Regions from separate parts of the Mesobacillus sp. QJM3NY_10 genome, predicted to be linked through region 1. Evidence: a T-box and tRNA genes for the amino acid it is inferred to sense, from the RefSeq annotation. Region 1 holds a T-box; the other holds one or more tRNA genes.

Evidence for each region. A T-box is a leader RNA that pairs with one kind of tRNA and senses whether it is charged. The one in region 1 lies ahead of leuS (leucine--tRNA ligase), so its partner is inferred to be a tRNA-Leu.
Region 2: it encodes a tRNA-Leu, which carries the amino acid that the T-box ahead of leuS (leucine--tRNA ligase) is inferred to sense. The anticodon was not compared.

The regions. Positions count from the first base shown of each region.
Region 1 is NZ_CM149675.1:3,732,655-3,740,113, reverse strand. Features, by position in the region: gene AC0VX7_RS18790 (sigma-54 interaction domain-containing protein) at 1-1,341, shown strand, start outside; gene AC0VX7_RS18785 (GntP family permease) at 1,680-2,999, shown strand; gene AC0VX7_RS18780 (3-hydroxybutyrate dehydrogenase) at 3,016-3,792, shown strand; gene AC0VX7_RS18775 (nuclease-related domain-containing protein) at 3,834-4,808, opposite strand; T-box leader at 5,144-5,361, shown strand; gene leuS (leucine--tRNA ligase) at 5,492-7,459, shown strand, end outside.
Region 2 is NZ_CM149675.1:239,401-246,859, reverse strand. Features, by position in the region: rRNA gene AC0VX7_RS01365 (23S ribosomal RNA) at 1-452, opposite strand, end outside; rRNA gene AC0VX7_RS01360 (16S ribosomal RNA) at 660-2,210, opposite strand; tRNA gene AC0VX7_RS01355 (tRNA-Gly) at 2,329-2,402, opposite strand; tRNA gene AC0VX7_RS01350 (tRNA-Pro) at 2,424-2,500, opposite strand; tRNA gene AC0VX7_RS01345 (tRNA-Arg) at 2,519-2,595, opposite strand; tRNA gene AC0VX7_RS01340 (tRNA-Leu) at 2,660-2,745, opposite strand; tRNA gene AC0VX7_RS01335 (tRNA-Leu) at 2,804-2,888, opposite strand; tRNA gene AC0VX7_RS01330 (tRNA-Lys) at 2,954-3,029, opposite strand; tRNA gene AC0VX7_RS01325 (tRNA-Gln) at 3,035-3,109, opposite strand; tRNA gene AC0VX7_RS01320 (tRNA-Asp) at 3,116-3,191, opposite strand; tRNA gene AC0VX7_RS01315 (tRNA-Glu) at 3,266-3,340, opposite strand; tRNA gene AC0VX7_RS01310 (tRNA-Ser) at 3,355-3,445, opposite strand; tRNA gene AC0VX7_RS01305 (tRNA-Asn) at 3,461-3,535, opposite strand; gene AC0VX7_RS01300 (SprT family protein) at 3,801-4,274, opposite strand; gene cmpA (cortex morphogenetic protein CmpA) at 4,368-4,487, shown strand; gene AC0VX7_RS01290 (Tex family protein) at 4,520-6,688, opposite strand; gene AC0VX7_RS01285 (PP2C family serine/threonine-protein phosphatase) at 6,885-7,459, opposite strand, start outside.

The sequences.
Region 1 (7,459 bases):
CCCGCAGATATTATTGAAACCATTGTAGAGAATGCGTTCGAATGGCTTGTTGTTGTTGATCGAGAAGGAAGGATTATCTATATCAATCATAATTATTGTGAATTCCTTGAAATCAATCGTGAAGAAACGATTGGCAGGCATGTGACCGAAGTAATCGAAAATACCAGGATGCATATTGTGGCCCAGACTGGAAAAGAGGAACTGGCTGACTTGCAATTTATCAAGGGCAATTACATGATCGCCAACCGGGTGCCAATCATTAAAAATGGCGAAGTAATTGCCGCCTTTGGAACGGTGTTTTTCAGGGATACTCAGGAATGGATGAAGATGGACAGCCATGTAAAAAGCCTGCTGACCAGAATGCAGCCATACATCCAGAAAATTGATTCAGGCGTGAAATATACGCTTGATGACATCCTTGGCGAGTCGCAGCAGATTATCAGTTTAAAAGAAAAAGTAAAAATGGTATCCAACAGTGATATTTCGATTCTGGTCAGGGGAGAGAGCGGAACAGGGAAGGAATTGTTTGCTCACAGCATCCACCAGCTAAGCAGCCGGAGCCAGAAGCCGTTCATCAGGGTGAACTGTGGTGCAATCCCTGAAAACCTGCTCGAATCCGAGTTGTTTGGCTATGAAGAAGGAGCTTTTACAGGTGCGAAAAAAGGAGGGAAAAAGGGGAAGTTCCAGCTGGCTAATGGCGGTACCCTTTTCCTTGATGAAATCGGGGACATGCCGCTAAGCATGCAGGTGAAACTTTTGCGTGCCCTCCAGGATGGGGAAATAGAACCGATTGGTTCGACGAAATCCCTTTCGGTTGATGTCCGGATCATCGCTGCCACTAACCGGCCGCTTGAAAACATGATTGAAGAGAAGCGATTCCGGGAGGATTTATTTTACCGGATCAATGTGGTTCCTTTCAGTGTTCCCCCATTAAGGGAACGTGCTGAGGACTTAACACTGCTAATTGCCCATTTTATCGACAAAGTCACGAATCGGTTAGGCAAGCGGATTGCAGGAATCGAAAGCAATGTAATGGAAATTCTGAAATCATACAGCTGGCCGGGGAATATCCGCGAATTGGAAAATGTCATCGAAGCCGCGGTCCATCTGACAAAAGGAGAACAGATTACACTGGATTCCTTGCCAGATTACCTGCAAACACAGACAGCCATGTATCGGTTCAATAACAAGAAGCTTAAGGATATCGTTGAAGAAACAGAAAAATGGGTACTGAAGCAAAGCCTTGAAAGGCATAATGACGACAAAACCCTGGTGGGCAGAGAGCTGGGGGTTAGCAGGTCAACACTTTATGAAAAGCTTAATAAATACGGCCTCTTGTAGTCCGGGAATTCGGAATGCTGTCCGAGTTTTCGGACTTTCTTTTTTCTAGCAATATTTTAATATGTTTTCACTGTATGAATGGTAATTAATCAGAGGGAATTGGACAGGTAAAATCTATTAAGTAATGGTAATGGAAGATTGATGGAGTCCGGAATTCCGGAATTAAATGACTGAAAATTGAGAATAAACACTGATTCTTATACTACAAAAAGTTGGCACGATAGTTGCAATAAGATAATACAGCAATTTTATTCAATATTTTGTAAGCGTTGTCATCTTATTTAGCAAGGAGGGCAGTTTCGGTCGTTTTCATTTTAAAATTACAAGGGGGAAAAAGAATGCTGAGTATGATTGGATTGATTGGCGGTCTGGCTTTATTGATTTATTTGACGATGAGGGGCATGAATCTGCTGATTGTCGGGCCGATTTCTGCGTTGTTTGTTGCTGTGTTCAGCGGGATGCCATTGTTTCCGCAGCTTGTAGAAGAAGGAGCTGCCAACTTTGTCGGGAATTATATGTCTGGATTTTCTGGATTCGTTACTGCATGGTACATGATGTTCCTGCTTGGGGCGATTTTTGGAAAGGTGATGGAGGATAGCGGCGCGGCTGACAGTGTGTCGGAGTTCATCGTTGACAAATTGGGGATGAAATTCGCCGTGCTTGCGATCGTTGCAGCCTGTGCCGTGCTGACTTATGGCGGCGTAAGCTTGTTTGTTGTAGCATTTTCGGTTTATCCAATGGCATTAAGCTTGTTCAGGCAGGCGAATCTGCCAAGGCGTTTTATTCCGGCAGCACTGGCTTTCGGCTCCGTTACCTTTACGATGACTTCTGCCGGGTCTCCGGAAATCCAGAACTGGATTCCGATTGAGTTCCTCAATACATCACCGCTGGCAGGCTGGGAGGTCAGTGCCATTGTTGCCGTCTTCATGATGATCTTTGGTTACTGGTGGCTGAAACGAATGATTACTAATGCCGTTGCAAAAGGAGAAAAATTTGAAGCCAGGAAGACCGATCCAATGATGGAAAAGCGAGAGCTTCCTCATCCTCTTATGGGCCTGATTCCTTTGGTAGTGGTATTGGTGATCTCATTCATTTTCCATGATTCATTAAAACAGTCAGCACTGATCATTGCCCTGCTTGGTGGGGTTGTATCTGCCTATCTATTAAATCGCAAGTATTTCAAAAACTTCTGGGAAGCACTTTCAGAAGGAACGATGGGCGCATTGATTGCGATTGGTAACACAGCTGCAGTCGTAGGATTCGGCGGTGTCGCAAAAGCAGTGCCGGCTTTCCAGACTGCTGTTGATGCGATGACGAATATTCCAGGAAGCCCATTGATCGGTGCAGCAATCGCCGTCAGTGTCATTGCCGGTATGACTGGCTCGGCATCCGGTGGTCAGGCAATCGCGCTTCCATTGCTCGCTCCGCATTACATGGATATGGGCGTCAATCCGGAAGCGCTCCACAGGGTAGCGGCAATTTCCTCCGGTGCGCTCGATTCACTGCCGCATAATGGTTACGTCGTCACGACCGTTCGGGCAATCTGTGGTGAGTCCCATCAGGATGCGTACAATCCAGTAGCTGCTGTGACTGTCATTGTTCCGTTGATTGGTGTGGCAATAGCGATTGTTCTATTCTCTGTAGGATTAGGCATTTAAAGAAAGGAGATTCCCAATGGTAAAAGATAAGATCGTGATGATTACCGGTGCCGCCCAGGGAATCGGCTATGAGATTGGAAAAAGTTTTGCTGAGCAGGGCGCGAAGGTGTTTTTAACAGATTTACAGGAAGACACTGTGGAAAAAGCGGCAGCCAGTCTGCGTGAGCAGGGGTATGATGCTTCGGGTTTTAAATGTGACGTTACCAGCGAAAAAGACATTGAGGAGGCAGTGGCAAAATGCATTGAGCACTTTGGTACTGTCGATGTTCTCATCAACAATGCTGGCTTGCAATATGTCTCCATGATCGAAGACTTCCCGACGGAAAAATTCGAACTGTTGATAAAGGTGATGCTCACAGCACCATTTATAGCCTTGAAGCATGTGCTGCCAGTCATGAAAAAACAAGGTTCTGGCCGGGTGATCAACATGGCCTCCATCAATGGGCTTGTCGGTTTTGCCGGAAAAGCAGCATACAACAGTGCCAAGCATGGAGTTATTGGGCTTACAAAGGTTGCCGCACTCGAAACCGCGGAGCATGGCATCACAGTGAACGCAGTCTGCCCTGGTTATGTCGATACACCGCTTGTGCGCAACCAGCTTTCCAGCCTGGCGGAGACAAGGAATGTACCACTTGAAAAAGTGCTCGAGGAAGTAATTTTTCCGCTCGTTCCGCAAAAACGCCTCCTGGCTGTAGAGGAAATCGCAAGTTATGTTATGTTCCTCGCCAGTGATGCGGCCAAAGGAATCACAGGCCAGGCGGCTGTCATTGATGGAGGGTATACGATTCAATAAGTTTAAAGCCGGATTACCTTTTTGGTAGCCGGCTTTTTACATTATAGTCCGTTGAAAAAATCTTCTGGCGGGGAATAGATTCTGTTTCTTGTTGTACCTGTAAAAACAAGATTCAGTGAATGAAGGATTCGAGTAATTGTATCTTCTGAATTTATATGGAGGAATTCCCGCAATTTTTTATTCGTTAGTGCAGGGCCATTCAAGAGGAAATAGTCTTTAACTGCTTGTATGTGTGCATCCTTTGATGTCTTCCCGCAATTTTCACAAAACCATGTGCCATGCATGCGTTCCATACTAAAAAGGCTGCAGTATGGGCACTGGACTCCAGTTAAGATATCGTTGGGGATATCCATGGACTTGGGATCAGGAACGAATGGTACATGTTGTTTGAGCAGCAAACGAGTGACTCTTTTAATATCTTTCTTTGTGAAAATTTCTTTATTGAATTGTGTTTTTAAAGTTGCAATTTTAAAAGGAATCCTCGCAGCACGGCATGTTCTGTATGATACTACCTTATTATTAGTAGGGTTTTTGATTATCGTTTGGGGGTTGCTTATTGTTACAAAAGTCTCAAGGGGAGGCAAAGGGAGTTGATGCTTGGTCAGCCATTTTTTGAGGTGAGCACTTTGGATTTCTGCTTGTAATATTGGATTATTATATCCTTTCTCCGTGCCATCATAGGTTTGAAGTAGCTGGTCCAATTCATGATCAATTTCAATTGTACCGGCAAGATTCTTTGATTCAATAATGACCATGAACCACGGACTAATAATCAGGGTATCGATTTGATAATAACCATTTTTATGTGGGAGTCTGAGGTATTGGAATATCGTTAAGTCATCATCCGGAAACAGGGAAAGATAATAGTCCACTTCTATTTCTCCCTTGTACCCTGCTTTCCAGCGGATTAGTTTGGAAAGGAATTCAGATTTCCGAGGATGATTGTCAGGTAAACGGCGGATAATTGCGTCAAAAATGAGGATTTCAGTGGGGATCGTACGATATTTAGCTATCACTTGCATCACTCCATATAAATTTGATACCCATTACATTCGTTATCCATGAAAAAAATCCTTTATTGATCACGAATTTATTTAATTCCGCGAAATACGCTTCGAATCCCGCGAAATTGCGATATAATCCCGCGAAAATACGGGTTGATTCCGCGAAAATCCACCTTAATTCCGCGAACTGGAAATTCACCGCGTTTTTTTCCAATTTTGTGTCCAATCTACCTTTAAAATCCCACACCAAACAAAAGATACAGACATAAACTACTCTCCATAATCATTTATTTTATCTCTGCTTGCATATGGGACGGAATTTTATTACAATATCTCTATATTCATAACGAAAGACTTCGACAAGGAGTAGTAGTGGTGCAAAACCTGATGTAGAGAGCTGGCGGTTGGTGCAAGCCAGACAGGACCATCATGAACTCGCCTTTGAGTCGCAGACGTGAACACAAGTAGCGTTTGCCGTTTTCCGCGTTAAGGATGAATGAAGCGAGTGTTACACACTAATTTGGGTGGTACCGCGGGAGATCATACATAACCTCTCGTCCCTTTTACAGGGACGGGAGTTTTTTATTTTTCTGGAGTCGTTGACTGGGCAGCAAGTCCAACAATGTCGCTGGCTTTCAATTAGTAAACTTCATCCGCTAAAAAATAAATCGAAACCAAACAGGAGGACAAAAACGATGAGTTTTAACCATCAGGAAATCGAGAAAAAATGGCAATCGCATTGGGAACAGAACAAAACGTTCAAAACGACTGAAGATAAAGGGAAAGAGAAGTTCTATGCGCTTGATATGTTCCCGTATCCATCTGGTGCCGGCCTTCACGTTGGACACCCGGAAGGTTATACAGCGACTGATATCCTTTCACGGATGAAAAGGATGCAGGGCTTCAACGTTCTTCACCCGATGGGCTGGGATGCGTTCGGACTTCCTGCTGAGCAGTATGCATTGGATACAGGCAATGATCCTGCAGAGTTCACGGAGCAGAACATCAACACGTTCCGCCGCCAGATCAAGGCATTAGGTTTTTCATACGACTGGGACCGTGAAGTCAACACAACCGACCCAGAATACTACAAGTGGACGCAATGGATTTTCCTTAAGTTATATGAAAAAGGTCTGGCATACATTGATGAAGTTGCGGTTAACTGGTGCCCGGCACTTGGAACTGTTTTAGCCAATGAAGAAGTAATCGACGGAAAAAGTGAGCGCGGCGGACACCCGGTTGAACGCCGTCCAATGAGACAGTGGATGCTTAAGATCACTGCCTACGCAGATCGACTTCTTGAGGATCTTGATTTACTTGATTGGCCGGAAAGCCTGAAGGATATGCAGCGCAACTGGATCGGCCGTTCAGAAGGTGCTGAGATCACATTCAACATCGAAGGACATGACGGGACGTTCACCGTGTTCACGACTCGTCCGGATACTTTGTTCGGCGCAACTTATGCAGTGCTTGCACCTGAGCATCAATTGGTTGATAAAATCACTACAGCTGAACAGCGCGCAGCAATCGAAAAATATATCGACGAAATCAAGAGCAAGAGCGACCTTGAGCGTACAGACCTTGCGAAGGACAAAACAGGCGTCTTCACTGGCGCATACGCGATCAATCCGGCAAATGGCGAAAAAATGCCAATCTGGATTGCTGACTATGTTCTAGCTTCATATGGTACAGGGGCAATCATGGCAGTACCTGGCCATGACGTGCGTGACTACGAGTTTGCCAAGAAATTCGATTTAGAAATCAAGGAAGTCGTTGCCGGCGGAGACATTGAAAAAGAAGCGTACACTGGCGACGGGGAGCACATCAATTCTGAATTTCTTAACGGCATGGGCAAGGAAGAGGCAATCAATAAGATGATTGCATGGCTTGAGGAAAAAGGCATTGGTACGAAGAAGGTCACTTACCGCCTTCGTGACTGGCTGTTCAGCCGCCAGCGCTACTGGGGTGAGCCAATCCCAATCATTCACTGGGAAGATGGAACGATGTCCGCTGTTCCTGAAGACCAGTTACCTTTAGTTCTTCCTAAAACGACGGATATCAAGCCTTCTGGTACAGGCGAGTCTCCACTTGCCAATATTCATGACTGGGTGAATGTCGTGGATCCTGAAACAGGCAAAAAAGGCCGCAGGGAAACGAACACAATGCCACAATGGGGTGGCAGCTGCTGGTACTATTTGCGCTATATTGATCCGAAGAATGATCAGGCACTTGCAGATAAGGAAAAATTAAAGCAATGGCTGCCTGTTGATATTTATATCGGAGGCGCAGAGCACGCAGTACTTCACTTGCTTTACGCTCGTTTCTGGCACAAGGTCCTTTATGATGTAGGCGTCGTCCACACGAAAGAGCCATTCCAGAAGCTTTTCAACCAGGGAATGATTCTTGGTGAAAATAATGAAAAGATGAGCAAGTCAAAAGGCAATGTCGTCAACCCGGATGAAATCGTTGAAAGTCATGGTGCTGATACACTTCGTCTTTATGAAATGTTCATGGGGCCGCTTGAAGCATCCATTGCATGGTCTACAAATGGGCTGGACGGATCACGACGCTTTCTTGACCGCTTCTGGCGCCTGTTTGTCAATGAAAACGGCAGCTTGAGTGAGAAAATCAAGGATGTTGAAAACACGAACCTTGAGAAGGTC
Region 2 (7,459 bases), 1.3 Mb from region 1:
AGCTTCCGACGGGATTTCTCGTGTCCCGCCGTACTCAGGATCCACTCAGGAGGGAACGAAGTTTCAACTACAGGGTTTTTACCTTCTTTGACGGGCCTTTCCAGACCACTTCATCTACCCCGTTCCTTTGTAACTCCATGTTGAGTGTCCTACAACCCCAAGAGGCAAGCCTCTTGGTTTGGGCTATGTCCCGTTTCGCTCGCCGCTACTCAGGGAATCGCGTTTGCTTTCTCTTCCTCCGGGTACTTAGATGTTTCAGTTCCCCGGGTCTGCCTTCAATACCCTATGTATTCAGGTAAAGATACTGTTCCATTACGAACAGTGGGTTTCCCCATTCGGAAATCTCCGGATCAAAGCTTACTTACAGCTCCCCGAAGCATATCGGTGTTAGTCCCGTCCTTCATCGGCTCCTAGTGCCAAGGCATCCACCGTGCGCCCTTTCTAACTTAACCTAAAAGGTCATTTCTCTATTAATATAGAGAGAAAACTAAAATGGCGATCACTCGGTTTTTTCTTGGTTCTTCTTACTTACGATTATCTAGTTTTCAAGGAACAAAAAAACTTTGAGGCAATTGCTCCCTCAAAACTAAACAAACAAGCGTACAACATCATAGACCATAAGGTCTAAGTTCCGATTGCCATTACGGCAATATCCTTAGAAAGGAGGTGATCCAGCCGCACCTTCCGATACGGCTACCTTGTTACGACTTCACCCCAATCATCTGTCCCACCTTAGGCGGCTGGCTCCATAAAGGTTACCCCACCGACTTCGGGTGTTACAAACTCTCGTGGTGTGACGGGCGGTGTGTACAAGGCCCGGGAACGTATTCACCGCGGCATGCTGATCCGCGATTACTAGCGATTCCGGCTTCATGCAGGCGAGTTGCAGCCTGCAATCCGAACTGAGAATGGATTTATGGGATTGGCTCGACCTCGCGGCTTCGCGACCCTTTGTTCCATCCATTGTAGCACGTGTGTAGCCCAGGTCATAAGGGGCATGATGATTTGACGTCATCCCCACCTTCCTCCGGTTTGTCACCGGCAGTCACCTTAGAGTGCCCAACTGAATGCTGGCAACTAAGATCAAGGGTTGCGCTCGTTGCGGGACTTAACCCAACATCTCACGACACGAGCTGACGACAACCATGCACCACCTGTCACTCTGTCCCCCGAAGGGAAACGTCCTATCTCTAGGGTTGTCAGAGGATGTCAAGACCTGGTAAGGTTCTTCGCGTTGCTTCGAATTAAACCACATGCTCCACCGCTTGTGCGGGCCCCCGTCAATTCCTTTGAGTTTCAGCCTTGCGGCCGTACTCCCCAGGCGGAGTGCTTAATGCGTTTGCTGCAGCACTAAAGGGCGGAAACCCTCTAACACTTAGCACTCATCGTTTACGGCGTGGACTACCAGGGTATCTAATCCTGTTCGCTCCCCACGCTTTCGCGCCTCAGCGTCAGTTACAGACCAGAGAGCCGCCTTCGCCACTGGTGTTCCTCCACATCTCTACGCATTTCACCGCTACACGTGGAATTCCGCTCTCCTCTTCTGCACTCAAGTTCCCCAGTTTCCAATGACCCTCCCCGGTTGAGCCGGGGGCTTTCACATCAGACTTAAGGAACCGCCTGCGCGCGCTTTACGCCCAATAATTCCGGACAACGCTTGCCACCTACGTATTACCGCGGCTGCTGGCACGTAGTTAGCCGTGGCTTTCTGGTCAGGTACCGTCAAGGTACCGGCAGTTACTCCGATACTTGTTCTTCCCTGACAACAGAACTTTACGACCCGAAGGCCTTCATCGTTCACGCGGCGTTGCTCCGTCAGACTTTCGTCCATTGCGGAAGATTCCCTACTGCTGCCTCCCGTAGGAGTCTGGGCCGTGTCTCAGTCCCAGTGTGGCCGATCACCCTCTCAGGTCGGCTACGCATCGTTGCCTTGGTGAGCCGTTACCTCACCAACTAGCTAATGCGCCGCGGGCCCATCTGTAAGTGACAGCCGAAACCGTCTTTCAGCTTTCCCTCATGTGAGGGAAAGGATTATCCGGTATTAGCTCCGGTTTCCCGAAGTTATCCCAGTCTTACAGGCAGGTTGCCCACGTGTTACTCACCCGTCCGCCGCTGATCTTCAAAAGCAAGCTAATGAAGATCCGCTCGACTTGCATGTATTAGGCACGCCGCCAGCGTTCGTCCTGAGCCAGGATCAAACTCTCCAAGAAAGAGTTATGAGTTAGCTCATAAAGTTAAAACGTTGGCTCATGTTCTTCTATAATAGAAGTCATGATCATTTATTGTTTGTTGACGCTTGTTTGTTTAGTTTTCAAAGAGCAATGAAATTGGAGCGGGTGAAGAGAATCGAACTCTCATCATCAGCTTGGAAGGCTGAGGTTTTACCACTAAACTACACCCGCATATAAAGTTGAATTGCTGAATGGTCGGGAAGACAGGATTCGAACCTGCGACCCCTTGGTCCCAAACCAAGTGCTCTACCAAGCTGAGCTACTCCCCGTTATTAAGGAAAAAATAATGGCGCGCCCGAAAGGAGTCGAACCCATAACCTTCTGATCCGTAGTCAGACGCTCTATCCAATTGAGCTACGGGCGCATTAGTTTTAATAGCAACTTTTAAATCTTATCACACCCGATATAGGATGTCAATAACTTTTTTTTGGTGCGGCCGAGAGGACTTGAACCTCCACGGGGTTGCCCCCACTAGGCCCTCAACCTAGCGCGTCTGCCATTCCGCCACGACCGCAAAACATGACAGGGTTATATAATAACTAATTGAGGTTCATTAATCAACAGGCAATTAATGGTGCGGGTGAAGGGAGTCGAACCCCCACGCCTTGCGGCGCCAGATCCTAAGTCTGGTGCGTCTGCCAATTCCGCCACACCCGCATATGGATATTCATTCGCCGAAGCGAGAATTAAGGAAAGTTATTTTCGCTGGCGCGAAAAAACTTTGGTGAGCCATGAAGGACTCGAACCTTCGACCCTCTGATTAAAAGTCAGATGCTCTACCGACTGAGCTAATGGCTCGTAAATGGCTGGGCTAGCTGGATTCGAACCAACGCATGTCGCAGTCAAAGTGCGATGCCTTACCGCTTGGCTATAGCCCAATAAAATGGCGGTCCCGACCGGGATCGAACCGGCGATCTCCTGCGTGACAGGCAGGCATGTTAACCGCTACACCACGGGACCAGAAATGGAATTATAATAGTTACTTTCGCTGTCGCGAAGTTAAGGATGATTATTTTCGCTAACGCGAAAAATCTTGGTGACCCCTACGGGATTCGAACCCGTGTTACCGCCGTGAAAGGGCGGTGTCTTAACCGCTTGACCAAGGGGCCATATTAAAAGGTTCTGGCGGAGAAGGAGGGATTTGAACCCTCGCGCCGCTTACGCGACCTACACCCTTAGCAGGGGCGCCTCTTCAGCCTCTTGAGTACTTCCCCATACCTTGAAATTAATGGCTCCGCAGGTAGGATTCGAACCTACGACCGCTCGGTTAACAGCCGAGTGCTCTACCACTGAGCTACTGCGGAATATTCATATTTGTTCTTTCAATAGTTATTCTTCGCCGACTGTCCTCATCTCAGAACGCCTATTCAAGGAGCGGTTCGATGAGTACAACTCGTAGCAAACTCAGAGACGATATCGCTCGTTGCTCTACCACTGAGTTACTGCGGAATAACTTTAATTTTCGATGTCGTTGTCTTGTCGACTCTTACTATTATAGGGAGGTGCCTAGTAAAAGTCAAGGGTGTTTTAAATAAGTTTTTCATTTCTTTTTTTAAAGCCCACAAAGGCTTATTCTACAGTCATTTCCTTCACTTTTATCAGCTTTCCTCGGCATTTTCCACACACGTATTTTGATGTATTTATAGATCTTTTGCGGCGATAGGTCAAATTGCAACTGCTGCACTGATAAAAAATGAATTTCTGTTTAGCCCTTCTCTTCTTCTCCTCAGGAAGTGCAGAACAAAATCTCGGGGCATCTACCTTCTTTAATAAATCCCGAAAGTCTTTATCGCGATGCTTGTATCCTTTTCCTTCTATATGAAGATGGTAATGGCAAAGTTCATGCTTAATGATCCCGATCAACTCTGCCTCACCAAGCTGCTCAAAATACTTTTTATTAATTTCAATGTTGTGGCTGCTCAGCATATAGCGCCCGCCAGTCGTTCGAAGTCTCGGATTGAAGAACGCTTTATGCCTGAACGGCTTATGGAAGTATTCATTTGAAATCATCACTACAAGATTGTGCAATTCTTGATCAGTCATCTGTAAAACGCCTGCCTTTTAAAGAAACATGACAACCCATTATAGCATATATTAATGTTACCATTTAACGCATTATCTTAAGGAGGTATTGCCATGCCTGTCTGGTTTCAGAATCAAATGAAACGAGCCTTCTATGAGAAAAATCGGTATCAGATCAAACTTTTAAATCAATGTTGGTACTTTTATAGAAATAAACAGAGTTTGAACGATTAAAAGACTGCAGGGAATTCCTGCAGTCTTCTATATTATGCCTGCTCAGGCTTTAGCATCGTCAAAGCGACGCGACCTTTTTTCTGGTCGACACTATCCACCCATACGGTGACTACGTCCCCAACGGATACAATATCCAATGGGTGTTTTACGAAACGGTTGCTTAACTTTGAGATATGGACAAGTCCGTCTTGTTTTACACCGATATCAACGAAAGCTCCGAAGTCAACCACGTTCCGTACAGTACCTTGAAGCTCCATTCCTGTCTTCAGATCCTCAAGCTTCAATACATCCTTTTTCAAAAGTGGTGCTGGAAGCTCGTCACGCGGGTCCCTTTCAGGTCTTACGAGTGCATCAATGATATCTTTCAGTGTAAGTTTGCCAATCCCTAATTCGTCTGCCGTTTGATCGATGTTGATTTTAGCGAGTGCTTCCTTTAATGCTGGAGTTCCTAAATCCTTTGTTTTGAATCCCAGGCTATCAAGCAGCTGCTTTACCTCACCGTAACTTTCCGGGTGGATGCCAGTCAGGTCAAGAGGTTCCTTCCCGTCGATGACACGCAGGAATCCGATTGCCTGTTCATATGTCTTGGCTCCGAGACGCGGAATTTTCTTCAACTGTGTCCTGCTCGTAAACTTTCCTTCTTCTTCTCGCTTCTTTACTATATTATTGGCCACTGTTTTTGAAAGACCGGCTACGTACTGCAATAAAGAAGAAGAAGCTGTATTCACATTGACCCCTACCTGGTTAACTGCCGTCTCAACAACGAATGTCAGCGATTCTGATAGTTTTTTCTGGCTGACATCATGCTGATACTGGCCGACACCGACGGATTTCGGATCGATTTTAACAAGTTCAGCGAGCGGATCCTGCAATCGGCGTGCAATCGATACAGCACTTCGTTCTTCCACCTGGTAGTTAGGGAATTCTTCGCGGGCAAGATCGGATGCGGAATAGACGCTCGCTCCTGCTTCATTAACAATGAGATAGTAAATTTCTTTATCCATCTCTTTCAGGATGTCTGACACGAATTGTTCTGTCTCCCTGGAAGCAGTTCCGTTGCCGATTGCAACCATCTCCACATCATACTCTTTCAGGACTTTTATGAATTTATCCTTAGCCTCAGTATTTTTAGCTCCTGAGGTATGCGGGTAAATCACACCGATCGATAAAACTTTTCCCGTTTCATCTACCGCAGCCAGCTTACATCCTGTACGGAACGCCGGGTCTACACCCAGGACAACCTTCCCTTTTAACGGAGGCTGCAAAAGCAGCTTTCGAAGGTTTTCCGAGAAGATGTGAATTGCTTGCTCTTCGGCTTTTTCTGTCAATTCATTCCTGATTTCACGTTCAATCGACGGCTGAATCAGTCGCTTATATGCATCCTCGATCGCCTCTGTTACTGGAGTGGCTGTGAAAGAGTGATTTTTAGAAATCCACTTTCGCTGCAGGTAACTCATAATGACATCTGTTTTTGGCTTTATAGAAACCCTTAAAAGGTCCTCTTTTTCACCGCGGTTGAGCGCAAGGATTCTGTGCGGCACCACTTTATTGACTGGCTCAGAATACTCATAATACATCTCATAAACGTTCTTCTCATCCTGCTCTTCATTTTTCACTGAAGAATCGATGGATCCAGATTTATAGGTTTCATTCCGAATCCACTTGCGGCTGTCTGCATCATCGGAAACAATTTCAGCGATAATGTCTTTCGCTCCGGCAATCGCATCTTCAATAGATTCGACACCTTTTTCTTCTGATAAAAACTCCCGGGCTTTTTCTTCAAGACTTCCGTTTACAGGGAACTCCAGCATCCACTGAGCAAGCGGCTCAAGACCCTTTTCTTTGGCGACAGTCGCTTTCGTTCTTCTTTTTTGCTTGTATGGTCGGTATAAGTCTTCTACTTCCTGAAGCTTGATTGCTTTTTCAATGTTCGTCTTAAGCTCGTCAGTCAGCTTTCCTTGTTCTTCGATGAGCCTGATGACTTCCTCTTTACGCTGCTCTAAGTTCTGTATGTATTGCCATCTTTCAACGATGTCACGGATTTGCACTTCATCAAGCGCACCCGTCATTTCCTTTCGGTAACGGGCTATGAACGGTACAGTGTTTCCTTCATTAATTAATGAAATGACACTTTGCACTTGTTTAGCTGTTAACGATTGCTCTTTGGCAATGATTTTTACATATTGATCTTGCTTATCCATTGTTTGAGTCAAGAGACAATCCTCCATAATCTGTATTGATATTGCTTGTCACTTTAACAGTGTACCAAAATCGGCGGAAGGTTTACAGCGAGCGCTGGACTTCCTGCTATATTTCCATTGCGCATCAACCACCATTGGGAAACATAGGGTTAAACTGCATCCTACCTACAATATAAAACAAAAAGAAGCCCACCGGCTAAAGTAGACTTCCCACAATAAAAGTTGCATCATCCATTGAGTTTGCATATTCGCTTTTTATTTGCTCTGCGATGGCACCAACTGAGCGATACCCCTTCAATATCGTTTTAGCACCGTGGATATTGTCAAAACCGTCTGAGTAAATCAGGAATTTTGATTCCGGCTCATAAATGAATCTCTGGGTGTGAAATACCTGCGGCTTCCCTGACAGATAACCTGTTACTGGCAATGGGTATGTCAGCTTGCCATTTGAGGTATAGAGGAAGAAGCGGATATTTCCGACACAGCTGTATACAAATTCGCGGGTTTCGAAGTAGACTTTGAAGATCGAGACAGCGGCCCCTCTTTTTTGCACCAAGATATTGTTGCAGTATTTCATGAGCGTATCTACATCTTCGTGATGGTGTTGCTCTACTACTGAAACGACAGCGGCAGAAGCTTCATGGGCATATTGCCCTGACCCTAATCCATCAGCAAGTACACAGACAAAATAATCATCAGTAGCCGTATAATAATAGCTGTCACCGCACTCTATTTTACCTTCTTTGATTGTCTGGTAAGCATAAAGTTCTA